Regions from separate parts of the Luteibacter sp. NPDC031894 genome, predicted to be linked through region 1. Evidence: predicted binding sites of a transcription regulator. Region 1 holds the regulator's gene; each other region holds the start of a gene.
What was found. The regulator sigma-54, encoded in region 1, starts transcription at its own class of promoters, with help from an activator protein. The targets are predictions, from matches to a motif close to TGGCACGNGCNTTGC.

Region 1 (6,604 bases):
TCCTGGCCTTGTCGCGAGAGGTCCTCGCGCGCCTTCTTGATGAGCGTGCGCACCGCCGTGAGCTCGCCGATGTGCGTCACCATCGGCACAAGGATACGTACGCGCCCGTAGCAGGCCGCGCGCAGGATCGCGCGCAACTGCACACTGAAAATGTCCGGATACCGCAGGGAAAGGCGGATGCCACGGACGCCCAGTGCCGGGTTGTCCTCGCCGCGTATTGCCAGCCCGGCCGCGTCGGCCTTGTCGGCGCCGAGGTCGAGCGTGCGTATCGTCACCGGCAGGCCGCCCATGCCGAGCACGACATCGCGGTAGGCCGCGAACTGCTCGTCCTCCGATGGGAGGCCGCGTTGGCGAAGGAACAGGAATTCGGAACGGTAAAGGCCGATGCCGTCGGCGCCGCGCGAGCGGGCCAGGGTGACGTCGCCCGCCAATTCGGCGTTCGCGTACAGGCGCACGTGCGCGCCGTCGCGGGTGAGCGTCGGTGCCGTGGCGAGCGCGGCCAGGCGGCGGCCTTCCGCGGCGGCCTGGCGCTGCCACTGCCGGTAGCGCGCCAGGTCCTGTGCCGTCGGGTGGACGATGACCTCGCCATGCTCCGCGTCGATCAGCACGAGGTCGTCGTCGTTGACGGTGGCGAGCGCATCGCGGGTGCCGACCAGCATGGGAATGTTGAAGCTGCGCGCGAGGATGGCGCTGTGCGAATAGATGCTGCCCGCGCTCGCGATGACGCCAAGCATGCCCTGGCCGGCCATCCCGGCCATGTCGGCCGGCGCGATCGTGTCGCTGACGACGATTTCGCCTACGCGTGATGCCAGTTTGCGTTCCTCGCGGCTGGACTGCTGGTTGAGGGCCGACATCACCCGGCCGATGACCTGGTCGATGTCCTCGCCGCGGCTCTTCAGGTACGGGTCGTTCATCGCGTCGAAGACGGCGGCGAGGCGGTCGCGCTGCATCTTCAACGCGGCGCTCGCCGTGTAATGGCCGACGGCGACGAGGTCGTCCAGTCCGCGCAGCAGTTCCTCGTCGTCGAGGAGGAGGCTGTGCGCGTCGATGAAGTCGCCCACTTCGCGGGCGAGCGCGCCGTGCAGCTTGCCGCGCAGCTCGTGCAGTTCGGTGCGGGCGGTGTCGATGGCTTTGTGCAGGCGTTCTATCTCGGCGCCGACCTCGGCGTCCTCGAGCATCCGCATGTCGACCGCGAGGAGGCTCGGCTGGACCAGGCGTGCCCGGCCGAGGGCCATGCCCCGGGCGGCGGGTGTACCGGTCAGCACGACTCTCATAGGGGCTCCATGCGCGGGCGGGGTGTCATGCTCAGGCGCCTTCGTCGAATTTGCGTTCGAACAGGGACACGACGGCGGCGATGGCCTCCGCCTCGTCCTCGCCCTCCGCGCGCACGGTCAGGGCGGTGCCCATGCCGGCGGCCAGCATCATCACGCCCATGATGCTCTGCGCGTTCACTTCGCGTCCCTTGCTGACGAGCCAGACCGTCGATTTGAACCCCGCGACCAGCTGGACGAGCTTGGCCGATGCGCGTGCGTGCAGGCCGAGCCGGTTCGATACCACGATGTCACGTTCAAGCATGGTCGATGAAGATCCCTCCGCGACCGCCGCTGGCCGCGATCTCGGCCAGCTCGGGAAGCGATTTTTCCGAATAGTTGAGGACGCGCAGCAGCATCGGCAGGTTCAGGCCCGACACGCAGCGCAGGTGCACGCCGAGTTCGCCCAGCGACAGGCCGATGTTGCACGGCGTGGCGCCGTAGAGGTCGGCCAGCACCAGCACGCCATCGCCGTGGTCGAGCTCCCGCGCATGGCGGGCGGTGAGCGTGCGCATGATGTCGGGGTCGGCGCTGGGCGGGACTTCGACCGCGTCGACGTCCAGCGGGAGTTTCGGCATCACGTGGCGCGCGGCTGAAATCAGCGCCTTGCCGACGGCCTCGTGCGTCATGAGGAGGACCCCGACGGTCATGGCCCGAAATCTCGTGTTGGCTGCAAGCGGGTCATGTCACTCGAGTTCGCGATGGAAGGTCAGTACGTTGCCGCGTTCCGAGCGGAAATGTTGCGCCAGTTTCTCGACCAGGTAGACCGACCGATGGCGTCCGCCGGTGCAGCCGATCGACACGGTGACATAGCTGCGGTCCTCGCCGTCGAAGCGCGGCAGCCAGGTGTCGAGCCAGCGGGCGACGTCGTCATAGTACTCGCCCACGAGCGGGTTGGCGTCGAGGAACTCCCGGACGGGCAGGTCCTTGCCCGAGAACGGCCGCAGGCGCGGGTCCCAGTGCGGGTTGGGCAGGCAGCGCGCGTCGAAGACGAAGTCCGCGTCCGACGGCAGGCCCCGGCGATAGGCGAACGACTCGAAAAGCAGGGTCGTGCCGTCCGATGCCGCGGCATAGCCGGTGGCGAACAGGCGGCGCAACTGGTGCACGTTCAGGTCGCTGGAATCGATGACCTTCTCGGCGATCGAGACCAAAGGCCGCAGCAGCTTGCGTTCCTGTGCGATGGAGTCGGCCAGCGAGAGCTTCTCCGCCGCCAGGGGATGGCGGCGGCGGGTCTCGGAATAGCGCTTGATCAGGACGTCGTCGCGGCTGTCGAGGAAGATCAGGTGGACGTGCACGCCCGCCGTGGACAGCTCCGACAGCACGTGCGGCATGCGCGAGAGGTCGATGCGGCGGTTGCGTACGTCCACGCCCACGGCGATGCGCCGACGCGGCCCATGCTCGCCCTGGCTGACGGCGGCGACCAGCTGCGGGATCAGTTCCGCGGGCATGTTGTCGACGCAATAGAACTCGAGGTCCTCCAGCGCCCGCAGGGCCACGGTCTTGCCGCCGCCGGACATGCCGGTCAGCACGACGAGGTGGATCGCGTCGGGTTCGACGATGGGGCTCATGACTTCGTCGATCACGGGAGCATGTCCTGGTTCACCATGGAGAGAAGCGGCGCATCTGGTGCGCCTGGCGGTCGATGAAGGTCTGGGCGGGATCGATGCCCTTGCTCTTCAGTACGTGGTTGCGCACCGCCGCCTCGACAAGGACTGCGAGGTTGCGGCCCGGCGCGACGGGGATCGTGATCTTCGGCACGTCCACGTCGAGTACGTTGCGCCGGCTGATGTCGCCGGTGAGGCGGGTCATCGCGTCGGGCTCCTCGCCGTCGCGCAGCGGCTTCAGGTGGACGACGAGGCGCAGGTATTTCGAAGGCTTCACCGCCGTATGGCCGAACATCTCGCGGATGTTGAGCACACCCAGGCCGCGCACTTCCAGGAGGTCCTGGAGCAGTTCCGGGCAGGCGCCGTCGATGACGTCGGGAGCGATGAGGGTGAACTCGGTGGCGTCGTCCGCCACCAGCCGGTGACCGCGGCTGATGAGTTCCAGGGCCAGCTCGCTCTTGCCCGAGCCGGGCTCGCCGGTGATCAGCACGCCGATGGAGAACACCTCGAGGAACACGCCGTGCAGGGTCACCCGCGGCGCAAGCGTGCGCGCCAGGTGGTATTGCAGGTAGGTCAGCAGTTCATGGCCGCGTTTCGTGCTCTGCCACAGCGGCGTGTCCGTCTCCTCGGCGACCTCGCGCAGGTCGGACGGGATCGACTGGTCCTTGGTGACGATGAGCGCGGCCGGCTGGTAGGCGGCGATCTTGTGGATGGCTTCCCAGCGCTGGCGCGAGTCCAGGCCATCGAGGAAGTTCAACTCCTCGGTGCCGATGATCTGCACCTTGTTGGGGTAGATCACGTTGAGGTAGCCGACCAGCGAAGGCCGCCGGCTCTGCTTGGCATTGGGCTCGAGCACACGGGATTCGCCGCGCATGCCGGCGGCCCAGCGCAGGGCCATGCGCTCGTGTACCCCGTCGAACAATTGTCTGGCGGTCAGCCGGTCCACGGTGGGGCCTCTCGATAAGGAAAGGCCGACACGCGGGGCGTGCCGGCCTGGGTCCTATTGTGCCATCAAGGGCGGGCGGGCTGCCGGGTGGCCCCGGACGTCAGGTGGCGGCGCGGGCCTCCCGGACCTCGCTGTTGTGGTGGTCCTTGAGCTTTTCCTTATGCTTCCGGAGCTGGTCGGCCAGCTTGCCGACCATCGCGTCGATGGCGGTGTAGAGGGTGTCGTTCTTGTTGTCGTCCTCGAGCCGCGCAATGCCGTCCGCGTGCAGGCGGGTACCGGAGCAATGCAGGGTACCGCTGGCCTTGTGCTCGTTCTTGTCGACGGACAGGACGACGTCGAGTCCCGTGATGTTGTCGAAAAGGCGTTCGAAGCGACCGATCTGTAGTTCCACGCGCTCGCGCAGGGCGGGGGTGATCTGGATGTGCTGGCCGCTGATCTGGATTTGCATTGACGCCTCCTTCTTGCTGAGGGTGCCGCCTCGTGGCGGCGAGACCGGAGCGACGGAGCGTCGCTCCTCTAGCTTGAACTGGTTGGACCGTGGACCTCCGGTGGGGTTCCTTCGCGTCGTCAGTTGGCGCGGACGCGTTCGCTGGAACTGGGGATGCGCATCGCTTCCCGGTACTTTGCCACGGTACGTCGGGCGACCTGAATGCCGCGTCGATGCAGCTCCTCGGCCAGCGCCTGGTCGGAGAGCGGCCGCCGCGCGTCCTCGGCCGTGATGAGTTTGCGAAGCATGGCCTGGATGGCCGTCGCCGAGGCGCTGCCGCCGTCTTCGGTCGCCACGCCGCTGGAGAAGAAGTGCTTCAGCTCGAAGGTGCCGCGGGGGGTGTGCATGTACTTTCGCGTCGTGACACGGGAAATGGTGGATTCATGCATGCCCACCTCCTCGGCCACTTCACGCAAAACCAACGGATGCATGGCCTCGGGGCCGTAATCGAGGAAGGCGCTCTGCCGGCGGACGATCACGTCGGCCACCTTCTGCAGGGTTTCAGCGCGCGATTGCAGGCTCTTCAGCAGCCAGCGGGCCTCCTGCAGCTGTCCCTTCATCCAGGTGGCGTCGTCGCCGCGCGCCCGGGCGATGAGGTTGCAGTAATGCTGGTTAAGACCCAGCCGCGGCTGGGCGTCCGGATTGAGGCTGACCTGCCAGCGGCCGTTCTCCCGACGCGCGTAGACGTCCGGGGCGACGTATTCGACCGGCGTGGCATCGAGCGCCGCACCCGGGCGCGGGTCGAGGCTGCGGATCAGCGCGGCGGCCGCGGCGACGTGGTCTTCGGCGGCCTTGAGTCGGCGGGCGATCTTGGCGACGTCGTTGCGCGCCAGCAGTTCCAGTTCCTCGTTCACGACGCGGATCGCGAGTTCGCGATGCGGCGTATCGAGCGAGAACTGGGAAAGCTGGCAAAACAGGCAGTCGCGGAGGTCCAGGCTGGCGATGCCCGTGGGATCGAAGCGCTGCACGCGCTGGCGCACCGCGTCGATCTCGTCCGCCGTCGCCTGCATCTCGGAGGGCAGGGCGGCTTCCACCGCTGCCGTGCCGTCGCGCAGATAACCGTCCTCGTCCAACGCATGGATGATCGCGGTGGCGATCGCGTGGTCGCGCGGCGAGAACTGCGACAGGTTGAGCTGCCACTCCAGGTGTTGCTGGAGACTCTCCGGCGCGGCGTTCTGCGGCTCGAAGCCGTCTTCGTCCACGCCTCCCGTGCGCGACGACGAGCCACCGTATTCGCTGGAGTCGCCATGGAAGCGGTCGTCTTCCCACTCCGGCGCCAGTTCCTCGGAAGGAGCGACGGTGGATTCCTCGTCGTCCTTGGACGCCTTGGCCGGCGGTTCGTCCCGCGACGTGAATTCGGGGATCTCGTAGCCGTCCTCTTCGGGTGCGTCGGGGTCGAGCTCGGATTCGGCATCTTCGGCGAACTCGAGCAACGGATTGCTTTCCGCGATCTGGCGGAGTTCGGCCTCGAGCTCCAGCTGGGACAACTGCAACAGGCGGATGGCCTGTTGGAGCTGCGGCGTCAGCGTGAGCTGCTGGTGGAGCCGAAACTGGAGTCCGGGTTTCATGCCTTCGATGCGTGGGGTTTACCGGAGCATCCTAACCCCTAAAGGCCAGACCAAACCAGCGGCCGGGTGGGCTACGCAGCCCCCACGACCGCCGTCCATCCGTCATATCCTGAATTCACGTCCCAGGTACACCTCACGCACCTTTTCGTCCGCCAGGATGTGCTGGGGCGTACCGCGCGCCAAGACTTCGCCGTCGTTGAGGATGTACGCGCGATCGCATATGCCGAGGGTTTCGCGGACGTTATGGTCGGTGATCAGGACACCGATGCCGCGCTCCTTCAGGTGACGGACGATGCGCTGGATCTCACCCACCGAGATGGGGTCGACGCCCGCGAAGGGTTCGTCGAGCAGCATGTACCGCGGCCGGGCCGCCAAGGCGCGGGCGATCTCGACGCGGCGACGTTCGCCACCGGAAAGGCTGATGCCTTTCTGCTCGGCGATGTGCGCGATCTTGAGTTCGTCGAGCAGGCTTTCCAGTTCGTCCTCGCGCTGCTTCTGGCTCATGCCTTCGCGCAGTTCGAGCACGGCCAGGATGTTGTCCGCCACGCTGAGGCGGCGGAACACCGACGCCTCCTGCGGGAGGTAACCGATGCCGAGTTTCGCCCGGGAGTGCATGGGCAGCCCGGTGATGTCCTGCTGGTCGAGCTTGATCGAACCGGCGTCGGCCTGGATCAGGCCCACCACCATGT
Region 2 (6,604 bases), on a different contig from region 1:
ACGGCGTGCAGCCGCATGCGCTGAACGAGCTGGACGAAATCATGGAGCGCCAGTTCTCCGGCAACTCCACCAAGCTGAAGTCGGCGACGGTTGGTGGCCTCAAGGCCGCGGCCGACATCCTCAATGCGATGGAAACCGCGCGCGAGGCCGAGTTGATGGCCTCCATCCGCGGCATCGACTCGGGCCTGGGCGAGCGCATCGAGGAGCTGATGTTCGTCTTCGACGACCTCGCCGAGCTCGACGACCGCAGTATGCAGACGCTGTTGCGCGAGGTGCCGTCGGCCCGGCTCATCACCGCGCTCAAGGGCGCGGAAAGCGCGATCCGCGAGAAGATCTTCGCGAATATGTCCAAGCGCGCCGCGGACATGCTGCGCGACGACCTCGAGGTCAAGGGCCCGGTCCGTCTCTCCGAGGTGGATGCGGCGCAGAAGGAAGTGCTCGCCACGGCTCGGCGCCTTGCTGATGCCGGCCAGATCAATCTCGCCGGCGGCGGGGAAGAGTTCGTCTGATGAGCCTCACCTCGATCCTCGCGCGCGAGCGCGTCGCGCAGTTCGAACGATGGGAACTTCCCGTTGTCGGCGCGGTGGATGCGCGCGATGCCGACGACGCACACGACGAAGGTCCGCAGCGACCGACCGTGGCCGAGCTCGAGGCGATCGAGCGACAGGCCCGGGAAGAAGGTTTCAACGCCGGCCTCAATGAGGGCAGGGCGATGGCGAAGCGCGAGCTCACGGCCCAGGTAGCTCGGCTCGAAGCCTTGTTCGTCGCGGTCGAAAAACCCTTTGCCGATCTCGATCACGACGTCGCGAGCGACCTCGCCGTGCTCGCCACGGTCATCGCCGAGCGCGTGCTCGGTTACGAACTGGCGACGCGGCCCGAGAAGATCGTCGAGGTCGTGCGCCAGGCGGTCGACGCGCTTCCCGCCGCGACCCGCCACCTGAAAATCCATCTCAACCCCGCCGATGCCACCATCGTGCGGGAGCACCGCTCCTCGCTCGACCACGAGGGCACCGTCGTCGACGATCCTTCGCTCGAGCGCGGCGACGTGCGTCTCGAGAGCGAGCACTCGCGCCTCGACGCCCGCGTGCGCACGCGCCTCGCCGCTGTGATCGACAGCGTCCTGCAGGGGCGCGACGTCGTCGGAGACGATCCGGAAGAGGCGCCGTGAGCGCCGACCGCCACGTATCGGCACGGAATGCGCACTGGCGCGAGATGCTCGCCTCGCAGCGGGCCAGCGCCGAGCATGTCAGGCCGCTGCAGGCGGAGGGCAAGCTGCGCCGTGTCGTCGGTCTGACCCTCGAAGCGGTCGGATGCGAGGCGCCCGTGGGCGCGCGTTGCATGGTCGCCGGTGCCGACGGCAAACAGCTTGAAACCGAAGTCGTCGGATTTTCCGACGGCCGGCTGCTCCTGATGCCGACCGGCGAGATGCATGGCGTGCTGCCGAATGCCCGTGTTACGCCGGTGGCGGCCGTCTCCGGCATTCCCGTCGGCGATTCCCTCCTCGGCCGCGTGATCGGTTCCGATGGCGTGCCACTCGACGGCCTGGGGCCGCTGCTGGCGCGCGAACGCGTACCGCTGCGTCGGGAGCCCATCAACCCGATGCTGCGCCAGCCGATCGACACGCCGCTCGACACGGGCGTGCGGGCGATCAATGCACTGCTTACGGTGGGACGCGGTCAGCGTATCGGCCTGTTCGCCGGTTCCGGCGTGGGCAAGTCCACGCTCATGGGCATGATGACCCGCTTCACCAATGCCGATGTCGTCGTCGTCGGCTTGATCGGCGAGCGCGGCCGTGAAGTGAAGGAATTCGTCGACCACACGCTGGGCGAGGAAGGGCGCCGCCGCGCGGTCGTCATCGCCGCGCCGGCCGACGCGCCGCCGTTGTCCCGATTGCGCGGTGCGCAGGTCGCCACTGCGGTCGCCGAGCACTTTCGCGACCAGGGCAAACGCGTGCTGCTGCTCATGGATTCGCTCACCCGCTACGCCCAGGCCCAGCGCGAGATCGCCTTGGCCATCGGCGAGCCACCGGCGACGAAGGGCTATCCGCCGTCCGTCTTCGCGATGCTGCCGGCCCTGGTCGAACGCGCGGGGAACGACGCCGAGGGGCGCGGTTCCATCACCGCCTTCTATACCGTGCTGACCGAGGGCGACGATTACCGCCATGATCCGATCGCCGATTCCGCGCGCGCGATCCTCGACGGTCATATCGTGCTTTCCCGTGACATGGCGGAAGCCGGGCATTACCCGGCCATCGACATCGAGGCCTCGATCAGCCGCGTCATGCCCGCGGTGGTCACGAAGGAACACATGCGTTCGGCGCAGCGTTTCCGCCAGGTCTATTCGGCCTACCGCCAGCAGCGCGACCTCATCGCGGTGGGCGCCTACCAGAAGGGTAGCGACCCGCGGACCGACGAGGCCATCGCGTTGTATCCGCGCCTGTCGGCCTTCCTCCAGCAGGAAACCGACGTCCCTGTGAATCTCGAGGACGCGGAAGCCGGCCTCGTCGAAACCACGCAGGTGGCCTGATGCCGTCACGCGCCGACCGCCTGCAACCCGTCGTGGACCTCGCCGCCGAGAAGGCCGAGGACGCCACGCGCGCGCTCGCCACGCAACAGCGCGCGCTTGCCGATGCGGAGCACCAGCTGGTGGAACTGCGCCGTTACCGCAACGAGTACGCGGAGATGCCGAGCGGCATCGGCGTGAGCGCGTTGCTCAACCGGCAGCAGTTCCTGCAGAAGATCGACATGGCCATCGTCCAGCAGTTGAGCGAGGTCCAGCGTCGGGAACGCGCGCTGGACCGTGCCCGGCAGGATTGGTCGGATGCGCGGGGACGCGCGAAGGCCCTCGACTCGGTAACCACGAAGTACCGCGAGCAGGAACGCAAGACACAGGACCGCCGCGAGCAGGAGCAGGCCGACGAGCGCTCGCAATACCGCCGCCCGCCGCGGAGCGAAGGCTGACGTGTCCGATCGCCGGCACCTCCAAACGAATGTATCGACCCGGGTAACCCGCATGAACAACGCCACCGTAACCCTCAACGTCGCCCGGCCGCCCGCACCTGCCGCGCCCGCGGCGGCTGGCCACGCGCCGGATGACACGCAGCCGACGAAGCGTTTCGATGCCGCGCTCGATGCCGCGCGCGCCGACACGCGGGCGCCGCGCAAATCGGCGGACGACGCCACGAAGAAGAGCGACACCTCGCCCCAGGCGAAACCGGCGGACGCGAAGGCGGGCGATAAGCAGGACGACAAGCCCGCGAAGAAGGATGACGAGGCCGACGACGGCACGTCGATCGCCACGACGATGCTTTCGCTGATCGGTGTCCCGGCACACGTCGCGGGCATCGCGGCAAAGGCGTTGGGTGTCGCGAAAGAGGGCGGCGTCGCCGATGCCGGCGCGGCGAGTGGCACCGTGGGGGCTTCGGGTGCGCTTGCGGGTGTCCTTCCGGGCACGGCGGCGGCGATTGCCGACGTGGCGGGCCTGAAGGACGCGGCCGCCGCGTCCCCGGGCGTGACGCCCGGTGCGTTGCCGTCGGGGGCATTGGCCGGCACCGGCGCCGTCGCACCGCCTTCGTTCGCCGCCTTGCTCGCCACCCAGGTGGATGCGAAGGTGGTGAAAGACGACGCGGGCCCCTCCAGCGATGCCGCCAGCGGCAGCCCCATGCCCTTCGCGCATGCGCAAGGCCTCGGGCAGGGCGGCGCGTCGCTGATGCAGCTGCAGGCCACCCAACCCGCCACGTCGCCGCAGTTCGCGCAGGAACTGGGCGAGCAGATCGCATGGATGGGCTCGGGCCAGGTGAAAGAGGCGCGGATCAAACTCCATCCGGAAGAACTCGGCAGCATGGACGTGCGCGTCAGCATGGACGGCGCCAAGGTGAACGTCGCCGTCATCGCCCAGCATCCCGCCGCCGTGCATGCCGTACAGCAAACGCTTTCGCAGCTGGACAGCATGCTGGCCCACCATGGCCTCTCGCTCGGCCAGACTGATGTCGGACAGCGCCAGGCGGAACGGGGAGCCGAGGGCCGCGAGGGTGGCGCGTCGGGACAGCAGGGCGATGCCGGCACGACGGCGGGCATCGAAACAGTCGCGACCTCGCGCGTCTCCCGCGGTCTGGTCGACGAAGTCGCCTGACCTGGACGTTGGGCCTTGTGTAGGAGCACGAGGCGAACACGTCAAACTTTCGACGTTTTGACTGGCACGACGATTGCACGTCACTCGCCAGTCACTCCTATATCGCATCAACGCATTCGCAAGAGGTTTACCCCGCATGGCCGCAGTACCGAAGGAAGCCACCGAAGCCACCCCGAAGAAGGGCAAGAAAGGCAAGCTGCTGCTCGTCGGCGCGCTCGCCGTGCTCGTGGCCGGTGGCGTGGGCGGTTGGGTCCTCATGAAGGGCGGCAAGGGCGCGGAGAGCGCCACGGAAGCGGCCAAGTCCAAGCCGAGCATCTACCTCCAGCTCGATCCGGCCTTCGTGGTGAACTTCCAGGACGCCGCCGCGCTGCGTTTCCTCCAGGTGGGCGTGAACGTCATGTCGCACGATCCGGAAGCGATTGCCGCCGCGAAGGAGGCCGATCCCGAAATCCGCAACGCGCTGCTGATGCTGTTCTCGGCGCAGGACATCAAGAGCCTCTCCGACGTGAAGGGCAAGCAGAAGCTCCAGTCGGCCGCGCTGGCCGAGATCCAGCGGGTGCTGAAGGAAAAGATCGGCCGGCCCGGCGTCGACGCCGTCTACTTCACCAGCTTCATCATGCAGTGACGGGCTCGCGACCATGAGCGACATCCTCACCCAGGAAGAAATCGACGCGCTGTTGGCGGGCGTGGAAGGCGGCGCGGTCGAGACCGAAGTCGAGCTTCCGCCGCCCGGCGGCATCCTGGATTACGACTTCACCCAGCAGGATCGCATCGTCCGCGGTCGGCTGCCCACGCTGGAAATGGTCAACGACCGTTTCGCGCGCTACTTCCGCGCCAACCTCTTCAATGTGCTGCGCAAGGCGTGCGAGGTATCGGTCCTCGGCGTGAAGATGACCAAGTTCAACGAGTACGTGCACTCGCTGGCAGTGCCGAGCAACCTCAACCTCATCCGCATCAAGCCCCTGCGCGGTACTGCGTTGATGGTGTTCGAGCCGCGCCTGGTCTTCACCGTCATCGACAACTTCTTCGGCGGCGACGGCCGCTACCACGCGCGTATCGAGGGCCGCGATTTCACGCCGACCGAGAACCGCGTGATCCAGATCGTGCTGCAGGAGGCGTTCGGCGCCATGGCGGAAGCCTGGGCACCGGTGCTGAAGATGCAGTTCGAGTTCCTCAACTCGGAGATCAACCCGCAGTTCGCGAACATCGTGAGCCCCACGGAAACCGTCGTGGTGTCCCGCTTCCATATCGAACTGGACGGCGGTGGCGGGGAAGTGCACCTGACCTTGCCGTACTCGATGGTGGAGCCGATCCGCGAACTGCTTGACGCGGGCGTGCAGAGCGACCGCGCCGAACGGGACGACCGCTGGATCCAGAACCTCCATGAGGAAATCCTGGACGCGGAGGTGGAGATCACGTCGATGCTGGCCGAGGCCCGGCTGACCATCGGCGACTTCCTGCACCTGCGCAAGGGCGATGTCATCCCCATCAGCCTGCCCGAGACGGCGACCGTCTTCGCCGAGGACGTCCCGATCTTCCGTGGTCGCATGGCCAATTCCAACGGCAACAAGGCCATCCAGTTCGACTCGCTGCTTCGCCGCACCGCCCCGCGGTCGACGATGGTGCCGAGCCAGTCCATTCCGGAACTGGCCTGAGGAGAGGCGGCGCCTGCGCCGCCGCCCGTCAATGACCCGTCACGGCGACTAACTGCCGTCGTGCGTCAGCTTTCCGTCTGACCTCCCGCGTCACCTTCCTCCGTTCGTCTGGATCGCCATCCCAAGTGGCTGATACGCCATGGAAATCGCGCCGTCACATGACGCCGATCCCATGGCACGCCGCTTGCTTCAGAGGCTTCGCACCCAGCACCGCCTCTACTGGAACGGACATGAACGAAACGACCCTCGAAGAACTGGAAGCCGGCAGCGACGCCTCCCTGTCATCCTCCATCGGCCTCGGCAGCGAAGTGAACCTGGACGTCATCCTCGACGTGCCGGTCACCATGGCCATGGAAGTCGGCCGCACCAAGATCAGCATCCGCAACCTGCTCCAGCTCAACCAGGGCTCTGTCGTCGAACTCGACCGGGCCGCCGGCGAGCCGCTCGACGTCTTCGTCAACGGCACCCTCGTCGCCCACGGCGAAGTCGTCGTCATCAACGAGAAATTCGGTATCCGGCTGACCGACGTGATCAGCCCGGCCGAGCGCGTCCGCAAGCTGCGGTGATTCCCATGCGCCGTATCGTCGCCGCCTTCACCGGCGGCTTCCTTCCCTGCGCCCTGATGGCGGCTCCCGTCGCCGCGCCGGCCGTCGATTCGGGCGCGGAACTGCTCCGCGTCCTGGTCAGCTTGCTCGGCGTCGTGGCCCTCATCTTCTTCGTCGGCTGGTTGAGTCGGCGCGCACAGGCGCGCGTGCGCCCGGGCGGCCGGAAGATCCGCGTCATCGAATCGATGCCGGTGGGCATCAAGGAAAAAATCA
Region 3 (6,604 bases), on a different contig from region 1:
TCTGCTGCGACGCCGGATTGGCGGCGGTGGTGACACTGACCGTGCCGTCCTTGCCGATCGTGATCGTCTTCGCGTTCGCGGGAATGGTGATGGCCGGTTCGATCGGATAGCCGTCGTTGGTGACGATCTGACCGTCCTGGTCCTGCTTGAGAGCGCCGTCGCGCGTGTAGCCGACCGTGCCGTCCGGCATCGTCACCTGGATGAAGCCCCGGCCCTCGACGCGCATGTCCAGCGGATTGCCGGTCTGCTGGACGCCACCCTGGTCGAACATCTTCTGCGTACCGACCACGCGCACGCCGGTACCGATCATGTAACCGGTGGGCGACTGCGTCTGCTCGGTCGTCTGCGCGCCGGCCTGGCCACGGTTCTGGTAGGACAGGTCCTCGAACTCGGCACGGGAGCGCTTGAAGGCGGTCGTGTTGGTGTTGGCGAGGTTGTTCGACACGACGTCCATGCGCGTCTGCTGCGCATCGAGGCCGGTCTTGGCGATCCAGAGGGACGTGAACATCGTTGACTCCTGCGCGCTGGCGCTTTACGTGCCGGCGACGGAATTGCGTCGCGCGGCGGTGGTTACCCCACCTGTAGCAATTTCGATGCCGACTGGGCGTTCTCGTCGGCGGCCTTGATCGAGCGGACCTGCATCTCGAACTCGCGCGAGAGCGAGATCATCTTCACGAGCACGTCGGACGGGTTGACGTTGCTGGCCTCGACGGCGCCGGAGACAAGCTTCACGCCCGCGTCTGCCGGGGCTTGCGTGCCGTCCCTCATGTGCATGAGGCCGTCGGGGGCGTACGCGAGCTGGTCGTTACCGGGATTGACCAGCTTGATGCGGTCCGTCGTGGCGATCGTGGCTGGCGATTCGCCGAGCGGCACGACCGAGATCGTGCCGTCCGAACCGATCTTCACGCTGGACGCCTGGGGAATGGTGATCGGACCGCCGCCGCCGAGGACGGCGTTGCCCTTGGCGTCCGTCAACAAACCGTCGGCGTCTATCCGCAGGTTGCCAGCCCGGGTGTATCCCTCCGTGCCGTCGGGCGTCTGCACCGCGATCCAGCCGTCGCCCTGCACCGCCACGTCGAGGTCGTTGCCGGTTTCCATCTGGTTCCCGGCCGTGGTGTCCCAACCCGTGCCCTGGGCGATGCCGTTGATCCGCGTCTGCAAGCCGTCGCCCTGGACGGGCAGGCTCTGGAACGCCGACAGTTCCGCCTTGAAGCCGATGGTGTTGGCGTTGGCCAGGTTGTGGGCCACCTCGGCCTGTGCACGCATGATCTGCGTGGCACCGGTCATCGCGACATATACGGAGCGGTCCATGGCGGGCTCGTTTAGTTACGAATGTTGATGATGGTCTGGGTCAGCTTGTCGTCGGTCGAAATGACCTGCGCGTTCGCCTGGTAATTGCGCTGCGCCTTGATCATGTTGACTAGCTGCGCCGTCAGGTCGGCCGTGTTCGATGCCTCGAGCTGACCGGCCTGCACGGTGCCGACATCGCCGGAGTTCGCCACGCCGCGGATCGGCTGGCCGGACTCGGACGACGGCACCCAGTTGGTGTCGTTGAGCTGGCGCAGGCCCTGGTTGTTGGCGAACGTGGCGATCGCCAGCTGGCCCAGCGGCGTCGATACGCCGTTGGAATAGATCGCCGAGACCGTGCCGTCCTTCGCGACATCGATCTTGGAGAACTTGCCGGCGGCGTAGCCGTCGGTCGGCGCGGCGGTGGTCGCGTAGTTGTCGCCGAACTGGGTGATTTTGTTGATGTCGACGGTGACGTTCAGCGGATCGGCGCCCGGATTCGGCGAGGCCGCACCGAACGTGAGCTGGCCGTTCGCCGGGGTGACGATCGCGCCGCCCGAGCTGAAGGCGATGGGCTGTGCCACGCCGACCTGCGTGCCGTCCATGGTCATGTACGCGCTCCACGTGTTCGGGTTGGTCGCGTCTTTCACGTAGTAGATGTTCGTCGTGTGCGTCGCACCCAGCGAGTCATACGACTGGAAGGTGGACAGGTAGTTGTAGGTCTTGTCGTTCGTCGCGTCGAACGCGCCACCCGTCGGCGCCGTGGCGCTGGCCGAGAGGTTGGCGGTCAGCGTGACCTTGGTGCTGGCCTTCGCCGGGCTGGAGCCGCTGGTGATCTTCAGGTCGGTAAGCGCGCTGATGTCGAAGCCGCCCGCCGCCGACGGCGGATAGGCCTGCACGAACTGTCCGGTCGCCGTGACGATGTTGCCCTGGTCGTCCGGATGAAAGTTACCCGCACGCGTATACGAATAGCCCGCGCCGTCGCGGATCGTGAAGAATCCCGCGCCGCTGAGGCCGAAGTCGTACGAGTTGCCCGTCTGGGTGAGGTTGCCGTCGCTGAACTGCTGGGCGATGTTGGTCAGGCGCACGCCGCTGCCCGCGGCATTGGCCGAGAGGTTCTCACCGGCGACCGAATAAACCTGGGAGAACTCGGCGCGCGAGCCCTTGAAGCCCACGGTGTTGACGTTGGCGATGTTGTTGGCGGTGACTTCCAGGTCGGAAGACGCCGCGTTGATGCCGCTGAGGGCGATTTCGAATGGCATGGTGGGGTTTCCTCGCTGGACTTACAGGATTTGCGCGATCTGGCTGAGCAGGGCGCCGCCGTAGCCGGCCACCTGCAAGTACGTACCGTCGGTGCCCGAGGCACCCACGCCTTCCACCTTTCCGCGAACGAACGTGTCGATCGCGGTCCCGCCGGAAGTAGCGGAAATCTGGTAAACGCCGTCGTTGAGCTGCGTGCCGTCGTCGGATTTGCCGTCCCAGGTGAACTTGACGAGGCCCGCATCCGGCTGGCCGAGCGCCAGGGTGCGAACCACGTTGCCTGCCTGGTCCTTGACCTGCACGTTGACGTAGGTGCCCGAGGTGCCGACATTCACTGCGCCGTTGAGCGTGCCGTCGGCCAGCTTGCCCGCCGAGGAGGGCACCAGCACTTCCTGGCCGACGAGCGAGGCGGCACGCACGAACTGGTCGCCGCTGAGGTTCGTGGCGAGCGAGTCGAACGACTGCTGCAGTTCCTGGGTGGCGGCCACCTGGGAGAACTGCGCCATCTGGGCCACCATCTGCGTGGAGTCCATCGGCTTGGTCGGATCCTGGTTGGTCATCTGCGTGACCATGAGCTTCAGGAAATCCGACTGGCTCAAGGTCTGCTGCTGCAGCTGGCTGGAGGACGACTGCTGATTCGTGGAACTACCGTTGATGGAATCGACTGCCATGGGAGGGGCCCTTACTTGCCGAGGTCCAGCGTCTTCTGCATGAGCTGCTTGGCGCTGTTCATGACTTCGACGTTGTTCTGGTAGGAGCGCGACGCCGAGATCATGTTGACCAGTTCGTCGACCGGGTTGACGTTGCTCGAGTACACGTAGCCGTCCGCGTCCGCGAGCGGATTGGACGGCTCGTAGCGCGACTGGATGGGGGCTTGGCTTTCGGTGACGCCCAGGGCGCGTACGCCGGCGTTCTCCATCTGCCCGTTGACCTGCTGTTGCACCGCCGAGAACAGCGGCTGCTTCGCGCGGTATGCGGTGGCTTCGCTGCTGGCGAGGCTGTCGGCGTTGGCCATGTTGCTGGCGGTGGTGTTGAGGCGCGCCGACTGCGCGGCCATGCCGGACCCCGCGACATCGAAAATCTTGAGCAGGCTCATGAGGCGGATCCGGTGATGGCCAGGCGCATCGTGTGGATCTGGCCGTTGATGAAGCCGAGCGACGCCTGGTAGTGAATGGCGTTCGCCGCGAACTGGGCCTGCTCGACCTGGGTGTCGACCGTGTTGCCGTCCATCGTCGGCTGGGTCTCCGCGCGGTAGGCGAGCTTGTCGGCGTCGGCGAGGGCGACGGCGGGGTTACCGCCGATATGGCCCGGCTCGGTCGCCGTCATTGGCAGCGCATTGCCTTCCACCGCACCGGTGGCGGCCTGCATTGCCTTGCGGAAGTCGAGGTCGCGGGCGAGGAAGCCTGGGGTGTCGGCGTTGGCGAGGTTCGAGGAAATGACCTCGGCACGGCGCTGCCACAGGCCGAGGGCCTGCGCGTGTACGCCGAACAATGCATCGGGTTTGTCGATCATGGGCTCTATCCCCCTCGTGACCTTGGCGAGGGGTTCGAGCAATTCGCGTGCCACGACCGGGGCACGGGCGGGAAATGGCGCCCTGGCGCGGTTTCCGGCGATCCACGACGCGCCGAGGACGGTAAGCGCCGGAAATCCGACGCCTCGTGAGGTCGCCAGACGTCAGAGAACCGCCTTAGGCCGGCAGGAGCTCCAACACCGCCGTCGCCAGCACGTCTGGCTGGAACTTCGCGATGAATCGGTCCGCGCCGACGCGCGCCACCATGGCCTCGTTGAAGACGCCGCTCAGGGAACTGTGCAGCAGGACCTTGAGGTGACGCAGTTGCGCGTCCTCGCGGATGGCGCGGGTGAGCGCATAGCCGTCCATCGACGGCATCTCGATGTCGGAGACCACCAGGGCGATCCGCTCGGGAACGGGTCCCATGGTCAGCGTGCGAAGGACGTCCAGCCCTTCAGTACCGTCCTTCGCGACCACGCATTCGAGGTCCATCTTGCGGAACAGGTCGACGAGCTGGGTGCGCGCCACCAGGGAATCGTCCACCACGAGCACTCGCCGGTTACTGGCGTGTTGCACCTGGGCCGCCTGCTGCACGCGGTCGGAAAGCTCGACGGCCCGCGGATCCACGCTGGCGATCACCTGCTCCACGTCCACGATGGCGAGCAGGTCGCCGTCGAGGCGGGTGACCGCGTTGACCCGGGCGCCGTAGCCGAGCGCCGGCGGCGGCGCAGCCATCTGCGCGCCGTCCACATGGACGATCCGATCCACGTCGGAGACCAGGAAGCCCTGCACCGAGCGGTTGAATTCCGTGACGATGAGGTGCGCGGTATCCACCGCCGCGAGTGCCGGGTAGCCCATGGCGGCGGCCAGGTCGATCACCGGGATGGTGTTGCCGCGGTAATCGAAACTGCCCGAGACCAGTGCGTGCATGCTCGGCATCCGCTCCAGCCTGGGGCGGCGCAGGACCTCGCGCACCTTGAACACGTTGATGCCGAACGCCTGCCGATCGCCCAGGCGGAACAACAACATGGCCACGCGGTTGTGGCCGGCGAGGCGGGTGAAGGTATCCACGGTGTCGAGGAGCGGTCGGGCCATGGGCTGCGCGTGCGTCGTCAGGGGGTGTCGCGAACCGTATCGGCCGGCCCACGACTTTCTGTAGCGGCACCTACGTGCGCCATGGCACATGGATTGCATGATTCAAGAAATCACGGCCCCGACCGATCTTAAGGGCCGACCATCCGTAGAGCGAAAGCGAAATCATGACCCTCCTCTGGAGCCAGCACGTCCGCCTCCTCGCCCATGCCGCCGCCAGCGGCGACGCGGCGCGCGTCCGCACCCTGGCCGCCCAATACCCGGCCGCCGCCAGCGCGCTGGGCGCGCTGCTCAAGCCCGCCGCGCCGCGCACCGTGGCGGCGACGACGATCCAGGCGATCGAGCAGCAGGGCATGGCGCTGACCAACGCCCAGGCGCTCGGCACGACCTTGCTGGAGCTCGGCACCGCGGTCGAAGGCGCACGCGATACCGCCGGACGTTTGACGGAAGCCAGCGCCAGGATTTCGACGGCGCTCGACCAGGCGCATACCGGCGTCGCCGGCATGGCCGACGCGGGCAGCCAGGGCCAGGCGACCTCGGCCGACCTCGATGGCCAGCTGCGCCTCCTGCGCAGCGCCCTCTCCGGCATGAGCCGCAACCATGCCAAGTTCTCCGAATATTTCACCGCCATCCGCAAGCTCACGGCCACTGTGCAGGACATCGCCCACCAGACGAACCTCGTGGCATTGAATGCCGCCATCGAGGCCGCGCGCGCTGGCGAAGCCGGTCGCGGTTTCGCGGTGGTCGCCGACGAAGTGAAACAGCTGGCGGAAAAAACCACGCAAGCCACTGCCGAGATCGATGAAGTCACCCAGGCGGTCGGCGAGTTCTCCGGCCACCTCGACGACGCCGTGCAGACCAGCCTCCGCCGCCTCGAGCAATCGCAATCCGGTATCGCCGGGATGCAGGCGTCGCTGGGGCGCGTCGACGATGCCGTGCGCGGCGCGCGCGGCAGCCTGGAAGCCGCCCGCGAAGGCATGGGCATGCTGCAGGGCCGCGTCGCCGCCATCCAGGCCACTCAGGCCACGCTGGGCCGCGTAAGCAACGAGGCACGCCGCCAGGCAGACGCCGCCGCGCGTGCGGTGGTGCTCGCGCATCGCCTGAGCCTCGCCCGCCTCGAAACCGAGGGCAACCTCGACGCCGCCAGCCTCAGCCAGATGATCCGTGAAGCAAGCCAGGGGCTGCGCTATGCGCTGGAACTCGCCTCGCGCGATCCCTCCAGCCTCGATCGCCGCTGGCTCGACACGACGCCCATGATGCGTTGCATCGACCACCTGCGAGCGCTTCGCCCAGATGGTTCGGCGGACGCCGTGCGTGACGCGGGTGAGCGTTTCTCCATGCAGGCCTCGCAGTACGCCATCACCCTCGGCGAAGGACGCCATGCCGACGCCAGCCACATGCTTTCCGGCCTGACCCGTGAGCTGGACGCGATCACGCAGGGTCTCTCGGCGTCGA

Region 2: the regulator sigma-54 is predicted to act here: its motif matches at 4,194-4,208, upstream of ACQKIE_RS11250 (flagellar basal body-associated FliL family protein).
Region 3: the regulator sigma-54 is predicted to act here: its motif matches at 4,098-4,112, upstream of flgB (flagellar basal body rod protein FlgB).

What each region holds. Positions count from the first base shown of each region.
Region 1 is NZ_JBNNMV010000004.1:263,041-269,644, reverse strand. It holds gene ptsP (phosphoenolpyruvate--protein phosphotransferase) at 1-1,274, opposite strand, end outside; gene ACQKIE_RS13325 (HPr family phosphocarrier protein) at 1,306-1,575, opposite strand; gene ACQKIE_RS13320 (PTS sugar transporter subunit IIA) at 1,568-1,960, opposite strand; gene rapZ (RNase adapter RapZ) at 1,997-2,878, opposite strand; gene hprK (HPr(Ser) kinase/phosphatase) at 2,910-3,860, opposite strand; gene hpf (ribosome hibernation-promoting factor, HPF/YfiA family) at 3,961-4,308, opposite strand; gene ACQKIE_RS13300 (RNA polymerase factor sigma-54) at 4,428-5,915, opposite strand; gene lptB (LPS export ABC transporter ATP-binding protein) at 6,018-6,604, opposite strand, start outside.
Region 2 is NZ_JBNNMV010000003.1:277,062-283,665, forward strand. It holds gene fliG (flagellar motor switch protein FliG) at 1-509, shown strand, start outside; gene ACQKIE_RS11230 (flagellar assembly protein FliH) at 509-1,168, shown strand; gene fliI (flagellar protein export ATPase FliI) at 1,213-2,526, shown strand; gene fliJ (flagellar export protein FliJ) at 2,526-2,960, shown strand; gene ACQKIE_RS11245 (flagellar hook-length control protein FliK) at 3,013-4,131, shown strand; gene ACQKIE_RS11250 (flagellar basal body-associated FliL family protein) at 4,268-4,756, shown strand; gene fliM (flagellar motor switch protein FliM) at 4,770-5,786, shown strand; gene fliN (flagellar motor switch protein FliN) at 6,017-6,352, shown strand; gene fliO (flagellar biosynthetic protein FliO) at 6,358-6,604, shown strand, end outside.
Region 3 is NZ_JBNNMV010000003.1:253,675-260,278, reverse strand. It holds gene flgG (flagellar basal-body rod protein FlgG) at 1-508, opposite strand, end outside; gene flgF (flagellar basal-body rod protein FlgF) at 571-1,311, opposite strand; gene flgE (flagellar hook protein FlgE) at 1,323-2,549, opposite strand; gene ACQKIE_RS11135 (flagellar hook assembly protein FlgD) at 2,571-3,218, opposite strand; gene flgC (flagellar basal body rod protein FlgC) at 3,230-3,643, opposite strand; gene flgB (flagellar basal body rod protein FlgB) at 3,640-4,059, opposite strand; gene ACQKIE_RS11120 (chemotaxis protein) at 4,235-5,152, opposite strand; gene ACQKIE_RS11115 (methyl-accepting chemotaxis protein) at 5,317-6,604, shown strand, end outside.